2 linked regions of the Ammoniphilus sp. CFH 90114 genome follow. The protein of the gene in region 2 interacts with the protein of the main gene of each other region in a pairwise test. Links are inferred from orthologs where the notes say so. Each region holds a gene or a part of one and is shown on either strand. Other genes may lie near its edges.

What was found.
Region 1: the proteins of eno (region 2) and rpe interact in binary tests that used the Escherichia coli proteins (3 or more experiments, as listed by UniProt). The link is inferred for Ammoniphilus sp. CFH 90114 from one-to-one orthologs.

The regions. Positions count from the first base shown.
Region 1 is NZ_SDLI01000001.1:429,996-432,742, reverse strand. It holds rpe (ribulose-phosphate 3-epimerase), read right to left. Parts: upstream 1,829-2,747; coding sequence 1,172-1,828; downstream 1-1,171. Other genes in the region: pknB (Stk1 family PASTA domain-containing Ser/Thr kinase), read right to left, coding at 2,722-2,747; rsgA (ribosome small subunit-dependent GTPase A), read right to left, coding at 1,835-2,704; EIZ39_RS02270 (hypothetical protein), read left to right, coding at 705-1,127; spoVM (stage V sporulation protein SpoVM), read right to left, coding at 330-410; rpmB (50S ribosomal protein L28), read left to right, coding at 43-231. UniProt on the Escherichia coli protein: Catalyzes the reversible epimerization of D-ribulose 5-phosphate to D-xylulose 5-phosphate.
Region 2 is NZ_SDLI01000013.1:79,828-87,814, forward strand. What follows is about bases 2,115-4,957. They hold eno (phosphopyruvate hydratase), read left to right. Parts: upstream 2,115-2,814; coding sequence 2,815-4,101; downstream 4,102-4,957. Other genes in these bases: gpmI (2,3-bisphosphoglycerate-independent phosphoglycerate mutase), read left to right, coding at 2,115-2,786; secG (preprotein translocase subunit SecG), read left to right, coding at 4,247-4,489; EIZ39_RS22085 (alpha/beta hydrolase), read left to right, coding at 4,676-4,957. Also shown: EIZ39_RS22060 (phosphoglycerate kinase), read left to right, coding at 1-491; tpiA (triose-phosphate isomerase), read left to right, coding at 500-1,249; more of gpmI, read left to right, coding at 1,251-2,114; more of EIZ39_RS22085, read left to right, coding at 4,958-5,383; EIZ39_RS22090 (alpha/beta hydrolase), read left to right, coding at 5,376-6,131; rnr (ribonuclease R), read left to right, coding at 6,202-7,987. UniProt on the Escherichia coli protein: Catalyzes the reversible conversion of 2-phosphoglycerate (2-PG) into phosphoenolpyruvate (PEP). It is essential for the degradation of carbohydrates via glycolysis.

The sequences.
Region 1 (2,747 bases), on a different replicon or contig from region 2:
TATTTCTTTAACTGATAGTGTTGTATCAGGGAGGTGGAAAAAATGGCACGCGTATGTTTTGTAACTGGTAAGAAAGCAAGTACTGGAAATAAAAGAAGCCACTCCAATCGCGCATCTAAGCGTTCTTGGGGAGTTAACGTTCAAAAAGTGCGTATCTTGGTTGATGGTAAACCAAAGCGCGTTTATGTAAGTGCAAAGGCTCTTAAGTCCGGTAAAGTAACCCGTGTTTAATTCATAGACTAGAAAACTTGGGGGTCCTTCCCAAGCTTTCATAGATGAGTCAACAACTCATAAAAAAAAGCACCTAACTCCAGGTGCTTTTTTTTATCCTATTTTTTCTTAAAGGCTCCTAACATGGCCTTTACCATTCCCCCTATAAATCTTGGAAGCTTGATTGTATAAAACTTCATGACTGCCCCTCCTTACCTCCTATAAAATTCACTCACCGTACGTCAGCCATTCCTCATCAAGAATCTTATGACCCCCGGGTGGACTCCCAAACGGATTGATGAACATTAACATTTAGTAAAGTATATTCACTACTCACCAAGAAATGTTCCTAAAATATTAGGTAACCCTTCCAGATAATCTAGCTTCTATTTATCGGTTCTATTCTGGTACGTGCTCACATAACTTAACAGTAAGAGCTTGTATCTTACAAGCCTCCAAACGTAGAGGCACTAAAGGATAAAGGAGGGTTCAACATGGGACAAGCGGGAATCTTTACCCCCCCACCCATTCATCGTTCAAACATGGTCATTTTTCCTCAATATTTTCAAAAAAGCCGTATAAAGCAATTCATTAAAACCATTCAGGGCCAATACACATCGAATAAAGATGGTTTAGTAACCGTCGTCAATGATCATTTTGAGTTACACTATCAAGTCTATCATCGTCACATTGATCTCTCGGAATTGAATGTTTTGCCCAAAGCTCTACCTGATGCTACTCGCTGCTTAGAGTTTTTGAAATATGAATCCTATTTGCTTCAAAAACCAATCTATGCGAATAATATAGAAAACGACCTGCGCCATTTCTTCGAAACCCACGGATTCCGGATGTTAGATGAGGAAGAGAAAACAGAAATTTATGAAGGCTTCTGGCAAAAAGAACCTCTTAAAGCCTAAAAAAGACCCGTTCCCTATTAATTAACAAGGGATACGGGTTTTTTTTAACCTCTTATGGCTTGGATTGCAGCTCGGCGATCCTTTTGCCCATAGATGGCATTTCCAGCTACTAGCACATTCGCTCCTGCCTCTACAGCTAAACGAGCGGTTTCTGCCTGGATTCCGCCATCCACCTCGATCTCTACATGGTAAAGTCCCCGCTCATCCAGTTGTTGACGAAGTTGTTTGATCTTTGAGAGGACACTTGAAATAAACTTTTGTCCGCCAAAACCTGGATTAACCGTCATCAGAAGTACCATATCGAGATCCTCAAGTATAGACTCGATGGTCACAATTGGAGTAGCTGGATTAAGCACAACACCTGCTTTTACTCCATAATCCTTTATCAAATGAATGGTGCGGTGAAGATGTGTACATGCTTCCTGGTGAACCGTAATGATATCTGCGCCTTGCTTTGCGAACTCAGGAATATAGCGATCGGGACTTTCAATCATTAAATGTACATCTAAAGGCAGATTGGTAACAGGGCGTATGGCTTGTACCACTAGCGGTCCTATCGTAATATTAGGAACAAAGTGACCATCCATCACATCCACATGAATGTAGTCTGCTCCTCCTGCTTCTACCTCCCGAATTTCCTCTCCTAATTTAGCAAAGTCAGCGGATAAAATGGAAGGGGCAATCTTAATTGGTCGTTCCATCATTTTTCAATACCTCCGCTTTTTATCTTTGATTTCTTGAATGAATTGCTTATAGCTTTCGTAGCGAGATGGTGCGATCATCCCAAGTTCGAGTGCCTCCCTAACCGCACATTTAGGTTCGCTTAGATGGGTACATCCTCGAAATTTGCAATCTGGAATATAAGGCTTCATCTCAAGGTAATAATAGCTCAAATCAACTGGTTCGATTTCAAAGAAATCTAGTTGGCTAAAACCTGGAGTATCTGCTACGAAGCCTCCTTCCACAGGAATTAACTCTACATGTCTAGTCGTATGCTTTCCTCTTCTTAACCGCTCACTTACTTCCCCTGTTTGCAGGTTGGAACCAGGGAACAAGGCGTTCAATAGAGTAGATTTTCCTACACCAGATTGTCCAGCCAATACCGTAATATGTCCTTGAAGCATTTCTCTTAGCTTCGCTATTCCTTGATCAGAGTACTTACTCGTCACCAATACTTCATATCCAATCCTCTGGTATAACTGTTCAATCTCATCAATTTCATCTTCCGCAAGATCAGCCTTAGAAAGACAAATAATGGACCTAACTCCTGCTGATTCCGTATGCACTAAGAACTTATCCAATAACAAATGACTCATAGCAGGTTGAGCTAGGGAAAAAACCAAAACAGCCTGATCCACATTGGCTATTGGAGGACGAACCAGTTCGGTGGTACGTTCTCCAACAGATTGAATATATCCTTCCTCGTTGCTTTCCTGATCATATTCCACCCAATCGCCAACTAACGGTGTAATTCCCTTTTTCTTAAATAAGCCGCGAGCCCTGCACTGCCAAATCGATTGTCCATCCAAAACGTAATAATAGCCGCTTAATGCCTTAATAATCCTACCTTCAGGCATGCCCTTCCTCCTGTGCATCAAGGAACATCCGCATATTGGATAT
Region 2 (7,987 bases):
TTGACGTTGGGGCTTCTCTACTTGAAGAGGATAAGGTAGAATTGGCTGCTTCCTTTATCCAAAAGGCAAAGGAAAAAGGCGTTCAATTCTACATTCCGACCGATTGTATTGTCGCGGATCGGTTCTCGAACGATGCTAACACCCAAGCCGTATCGGTCAGTGCGATTCCAGAAGGATGGCAAGCGTTGGATATCGGACCTGAGACGGCAGAACGCTACCAGAAGGTGGTTGCCGATTCCAAGACGGTGGTTTGGAACGGGCCGATGGGCGTATTCGAGATGGAGGCGTTCATGAAGGGTACGGAGGCGATTGCCCAAGCGATGGTGAATGTACAAGGAACCACCATTATTGGCGGCGGTGATTCCGTTGCTGCAGTGGAGAAAGCAGGAGTCGCAGAGAAGATGTCCCATATCTCTACGGGTGGCGGAGCTTCATTAGAATTTATGGAAGGAAAGAAACTTCCGGGAGTTACCGTACTGGAAGATAAATAGGTGATGACATGAGAATTCCAATCCTAGCAGGAAACTGGAAAATGTTCAAGACGATCGCAGAGGCAAAGAAGTTCGCAGAAGCTATGCCTGTCCAGGGAGACCGGGTAGAAGCTATTATATGTGCACCTTATACTATGCTGCCAGCGTTATCTGAAGCTCTTTCTGGTAAGAACATTGCCCTTGGCGCCCAGAACATTCACTGGGCAGAGGAAGGAGCTTTTACAGGTGAGATCAGTCCCTTAATGCTCCAAGAGTTAGGCGTAAAATATGCTATCATTGGCCATTCTGAACGTCGAGCTTATTTTGGAGAGACGGATGAAACGGTCAATCAGCGCCTTCATGCTGCCTTGAAGCATGGAATCGTTCCTATCGTATGTGTAGGGGAAGACTTGGAGCAAAGAGAAGCGAATCAGACGAAGGAAGTTGTAAAGGTGCAGATGGAAGCCGCCATGAAGGATGTTAGCTCAGAGCAGATGGTGACCATGGTTATTGCTTATGAACCGATCTGGGCGATTGGTACGGGGAAGACTTCTTCTGCCGAGGAGGCGGGTGAGGTTATTGGCTTTATCCGCCAACTCATCGCTGACCAATATGATCAGAACATTGCAAATCAAGTGCGAATCCAATATGGTGGAAGCGTGAAGCCTGATAATATTGCAGGTTTTATGTTGCAGAGTGATATTGACGGTGCGTTGGTCGGCGGTGCAAGCTTACAGCCTGATTCCTTCCTTGCCTTATTGAAAGGAGCAGAGCAGTAAGATGAATAGACCCAAACCTGTTGCCTTAGTCATTTTAGATGGCTTTGCTATGCGAAAAGAAACCTATGGGAACGCTGTTGCCCAGGCAAACAAGCCGAACTTTGACCGTTTTTGGAACAAGTATCCGAACACCCTGCTGGAAGCCAGTGGGGAAGCGGTCGGATTGCCAGAAGGACAGATGGGGAATTCCGAAGTCGGGCATCTCAATCTGGGAGCTGGAAGAGTGGTGTATCAGGATTTAACCAGAGTGACGAAGGAAATTCGGGAAGGTCACTTCTTTGAGAATGAGACTTTTCTTGGAGCGATGCGTCATGTGAAAGAAAAAGACACCAAGCTTCACCTTTATGGTCTCCTGTCTGATGGCGGGGTTCATAGCCATATTCGCCATCTCTTTGCCTTGTTGGAGCTAGCGAAGAAACAGCAGATCGAGAAAGTATACATACATGCCTTCTTAGATGGACGAGATGTATCGCCAGATAGTGCGACTCGCTATGTTCAGGAAGCCCAGATGAAAATGCAGGAACTCGGTGTAGGACAGTTTGCTACGGTTCAAGGGCGTTATTATGCGATGGATCGGGACAAGCGCTGGGAGCGTACGGAGAAATCTTACCGGGCTATGGTGTATGGAGAAGGACCTGCCTATGTGGATCCTCTTCGTGCCGTCCAAGAGTCCCATGAGAAGAGCATCTTCGATGAATTTGTCATGCCTACTGTTATTACAGACGAGCAAGGCCAGCCGAATGGGCTAGTAGAAGACGAAGATGCTGTCATCTTCTTTAACTTCCGCCCAGACCGGGCCATCCAGTTGTCTCAGGTGTTTACCAATGAGGATTTCCGCGGGTTTGATCGCGGAGAGAAGGCACCAAAGGATCTTTATTTCGTCTGTTTGACGAAGTTCAGTGAATCGGTTCAAGGGTTTGTAGCGTACAAGCCTACGAATCTAGACAATACGTTGGGAGAAGTTCTTTGCCAAGAGGGGCTAAAACAGTTGCGTATTGCTGAGACGGAAAAGTACCCTCATGTCACGTTTTTCTTTAGCGGGGGTCGCGAAGCTGAATTCGAGGGAGAAACCAGGGTTCTTATCCCTTCCCCTAAGGATGTTGCGACCTATGACCTGAAGCCAGAGATGAGTGCACAAGGGATTACAGATGCCTTAATCCATGAATTAGATAAGGATATTCATGATGTGGTCATCCTCAACTTCGCAAACTGCGACATGGTAGGTCACTCCGGAAGAATGGAACCGACCATTCAAGCCGTGGAAACCGTAGACCGCTGCATGGGAATGGTGGTCGATGCCATCCTTGCGAAGGGGGGAGTTGCCCTGATTACGGCCGACCATGGGAATGCCGATCTCATGCTGGATCCGAATGGAAATCCGATCACATCCCATAGTACGTATCCTGTTCCATTCATTGTTACCAAAGATGGTGTAGAACTTCGAAAAGACGGTGTCCTAGCCGACATTTCTCCAACCATACTGAAGTTGTTAGGTGTGGAACAGCCGAAAGAAATGACCGGAAAGTCCCTATATTAATTCATAACTTAAAAGGAGCGAAAAGATAATGACAATTATTTCTGATGTTTATGCTAGAGAGGTATTGGATTCTCGTGGTAACCCTACGGTTGAAGTTGAAGTCTATTTAGAATCAGGTGCATTTGGCCGTGCAATGGTGCCATCCGGTGCTTCTACAGGGGCGTATGAAGCGGTTGAGCTTCGTGATGGAGATAAGTCTCGCTATTTAGGTAAAGGTGTCCTTCAAGCGGTTGACAACGTAAATGAAATTATTGCCCCAGAAATTATTGGATTAGACGCCCTAGATCAAGTGGGAATCGATCAGTTGATGATTGATTTGGATGGAACGCCGAATAAGAGCAAATTAGGAGCCAATGCTATTCTTGGTGTTTCCATGGCGATTGCTCATGCTGCTGCTAACGAATTAAACGTTCCTCTTTATGTTTACCTTGGCGGATTCAACGCGAAGCAGCTTCCTGTTCCGATGATGAACATCTTAAATGGGGGAGAACATGCGGATAATAACGTAGATATCCAAGAGTTTATGGTGATGCCAGTGGGTGCAGAGAGCTTCTCTCAAGCTCTTCGCATGGGCGCAGAGATCTTCCACCAGCTGAAATCCGTACTGAAGGAAAAAGGTTTAAATACAGCGGTTGGAGATGAAGGTGGATTTGCACCTAATCTAGGCTCCAATGAAGAAGCCATCACCACCATCCTAGAAGCTGTGAAGCAAGCTGGCTACGAGCCAGGTAAAGATATCTTCCTTGCTCTTGACGTGGCAGCAACCGAAATGTATAAGGATGGATCTTACCACTTAGAAGGTGAAGGAGTCACGAAGACGACAGCTGAGATGGTTGATTATCTTGCTTCACTTGCTGATAAGTATCCTATCATTTCTATCGAGGATGGCTTGTCCGAGGATGATTGGGATGGTTGGAAGATGCTTACGGATCGTATCGGTTCCAAAGTACAGCTTGTTGGAGACGACTTGTTTGTAACCAACACGGAAAGATTATCCCGTGGTATCGAAAGCTCTACTGCCAACTCTATCTTAATTAAAGTAAACCAAATCGGAACATTGACCGAAACCTTCGACGCAATCGAAATGGCGAAGCGTGCAGGGTACACGGCTGTTATTTCTCACCGTTCTGGAGAAACAGAAGATGCGACGATTGCGGATATTGCAGTAGCTACGAATGCTGGACAAATCAAGACCGGTGCACCTTCTCGTACGGATCGTGTGGCGAAGTACAACCAATTGCTTCGCATTGAGGATGAATTAGGACCTGTCAGCCAATATGGCGGAAGAAAGTCCTTCTATAACCTTAAGGGTTAGTTTAGGAGGTAAAATTTACTGTCCTTTTTGTTCCTCTCCCTCCGTTCGTAGCCTTGTATCCCCTCTAGGTTTATGGTAAAGTTTATTTTAGTATACTTAGAATGGACAACCTAGGCTTTATTGGGTTAGGTATGGAGGTACTGATATGGCATTCTTTCTTAAAGTCTTACTTGTAATCTTTTGCATTGGATTAATTGTTGTTGTCTTGCTTCAATCCGGTAAGAGTGCTGGTTTATCCGGTGCGATTGCAGGGGGAGCAGAACAAATGATGGGTAAGCAGAAAGCGAGAGGCATTGACGCGGTATTGAATAAGATTACCATCGTATTGGCTGTCGGATTTATGGTTTTATCCATCGCTGTAGCTTTCTTTACAAGAGGTGCAGTGTAATAGTAGGAGGAAGGGAGTAGCCTTAGGGTTGCTTCCTTTTCTTATATTTCAGGGAAGTTTCGTCGGTTTCTGCCTCATTGTTACAAAATTGTAAGGTAACATTGCAGGATAATTGTGGTATATTGAGAAAAGTGGGTACAATCCTACCCCATCTGAAGGCACATATGGAACGTAAGGAGAGGTATTATGACAGGTTGTTTACTTCTTCATGGCTTTACGGGCAGCCCCTATGAAGTTGAACCACTCGCTGATCATCTGAGAAAGCATGGATGGAAAATTTCGATGCCTACGTTACCCGGACACGGTCATCTTAAGGAAGACATGAAGAAAGTGACATGGAAGGACTGGATCCAGAAAGCAGAAGAAGAGCTTCGTTTGTTGCTCAAGGAATGCTCTGTCGTCTATGTGGTCGGTTTTTCGATGGGAGGCATGATTGCCGCCTATCTTTCAACTAAATATCCTGTAACAAAATTAGTGCTCCTCAATGCCTGCGTTTATTATATAAATCCAGGTCAGATGTTCTCTCATATGGCGGAAGCCATCAAGTCAAATTTCACAGCCGATTCTAAGGATCTGATGAAGCGTTATATGCAAAAGTCACTCTCGACCCCCGTTCGCGCGGTCGTTCATTTTCGGCGGTTGGTAAAAGTTCTGAAGCCCGAGTTGGCGAAGGTCACCGTACCAACTCTAATCCTTCAAGGGGAATGCGATGATTTAGTTGAGCCAAGAAGTGCTCATTACATCTACCAGAGTATTCAATCCACAAGCAAAGAAATTCACTTTTTACCACAATCGAAGCATATTCTTTGTCATGATTGCGAGAGCGATCAGGTTGTCTCCTTAGTAGAGGAGTTTCTCACAAGGGAACCGGAGGGAGCCGATATTCGTGTCTGAAGTTCGATCTATTTACCATAAAGGACATAACGGCCGAGGGATCTTGCTTCTGCATGGGTTCACCGGGACCACTTTGGAGATGAAGCCTGTAGCTGAATTCTTTAGAGGGAGCGGATATGCGATTTCCGCTCCTCTTTTAGCTGGACATGGGACGTCTCCCGAACACTTAAAAAAGACAACCTGGAGAGAATGGCTTTATTCTGCTGAGGAGGGATATCATCAGCTTCTAGCCTCTGGGAATCGAGTGATTTACGCTATTGGTTTATCGATGGGAGGAATCCTCGCCTTGAAGCTTGCCCAGCGTTATGAATTTCGGGCGATGGCGACCTTGAGCTCACCGATCGTTGTTCGGGATACAAGGATGAAGTACGCTCGCTATGCGAAGTGGATTCTCCCCTACGTACCAGGCACTCGAGAGAAAAAGGCGCCACACATTGAAAAGTACCTTGTGCCTTACTCAAAGACACCGCTCGCCTCGGTATATAGTCTGTATCAGCTGATAGAAGAGGTAAAAGGAGAGCTGCCTCAGATCAAGACGCCTATTTTCATCGCCCAGAGCGGGCAAGATGAAACGGTTGATCCTGCAAGTGCTGATTATATCTATGATGAAATTGGGTCAAACTATAAGAAACTCATTCATTATCCTCTTTCTAGCCATATCATTACACTAGATCATGACAGACATCAGTTATTTATGGACGTAGCGAAGTTTTTTGAAGAGGTAACTTGGAGCGTAGAGGGGAGATAACCCCTTTTTTTTGTCCGTGAAGGAGCCTTTAGTCCATACTTTAAATATAGAAAAAAAAGGAGTGAAGCAAGTGGTAACAGAACAAAGAGTTATCGAATTTATGAGGGAAGAGGCCTACCATCCGATGACGGTTCAAGAGCTTGAAGAAGCTTTTGAAGTTGAATCGGCTGCTGATTTTAAGGAATTCGTCAAACTTCTAAATTCACTAGAAGAGGCTGGAAAAATTATTCGTACCCGCTCAAACCGTTATGGGGTTCCAGAACGGATGAATCTCATTAAAGGAAAATTGCAAGGCCATGCTAAAGGTTTTGGATTTGTCATCCAAGAAACGGCTGGAGAGCCAGATATCTTTATTTCCGCTCATGATATGAACGGCGCTTTGAATGGAGATGTTGTGCTATGCCGCCCCAATCCGAAAGTGAAGAGTGGTTCTCGTGTGGAAGGAGAAATTATTCGCATCCTTCAACGAGCAAACAACCGTTTTGTTGGAACGTATTCGGATGAAAAGAATTACGGGTTTGTGATTGTCGATGATAAGCGCATGTCCAAGGATATGTTTATTCCCAAGAATATGAGTATGGGAGCAGTCGATGGGCATAAAGTAATTGCAGAAATCACGAAGTACTCGGATGATGGCCGCACGAATCCTGAAGGTAAAATCGTAGAGATCCTTGGGCACAAGAATGACCCAGGCGTCGATATTTTATCGATTATACATAAGTACGAGCTGGCTGAGGGATTTGATGCCCATGTTATGGAGCAAGCCGAATCCGTTCCTGATGAGATCACCGAAGAGGAATTGCAAAATCAAAACCGACGGGATCTTCGTGATCGCGTGATGGTCACGATTGACGGGGCGGATGCAAAGGATTTAGATGACGCGGTTTCCCTAGAAAAGCTGGATAACGGAAACTATCTGTTAGGTGTTCACATTGCGGACGTCAGTTACTATGTAAAAGAAGGAACTCCACTCGATGAGGAAGCCTATCGCCGCGGCACCAGCGTCTATCTCGTCGACCGTGTGATCCCCATGCTCCCGCATCGTTTGTCTAACGGAATATGCAGTCTGAATCCACAGGTAAATCGACTCACCTTAACCTGTGATATGGAGCTAGATGCAGATGCCAAAATCGTTCGTCATGACATCTATGCCAGTGTCATTAAGACGAATGAGCGGATGACCTACTCTGATGTTTATAAGATACTTGAGGAAGAGGATCAAGAGTTAATTTCTCGTTATGAACCGTTAGTTCCTATGTTTCAAATGATGAAGGAAGTAGCACTGAATCTCCGGAACAAACGGATGGAGCGAGGAGCCATTGATTTTGATTTTAAAGAGTCGAAGATCTTGGTGGACCCCGATGGCAAGCCAACCGAAGTGATCTTGCGTGATCGGACGATCGCTGAGCAAATTATTGAAGAATTCATGCTGGCTGCGAATGAGACAGTTGCAGAGCATTTCCACTGGTTAAATCAACCGTTTATTTATCGAACCCATGAAGATCCGGATGAAGGCAAACTGAGAAATTTCCTACAGTTCATTACGAACTTCGGGTACTTTGTGAAAGGGACAGCTAACGATATTCATCCACGTGCCTTACAAATGCTTCTAGAACAGGTTCAAGGAGCCCCAGAAGAGACGGTCATTAGTAAGGTCATGCTTCGTTCCATGAAACAAGCAAAGTATGAGGCAGCCAACATCGGTCACTTTGGATTAGCTGCCGAATATTATACGCATTTCACTTCTCCTATTCGCCGCTATCCGGACTTGATCGTTCATCGTCTGATTCGTCATTGGCTGGAGAACGGAGCGATGAATGCGGAGCAAAAGGAAGAATGGGCTGAAAAGCTTCCAG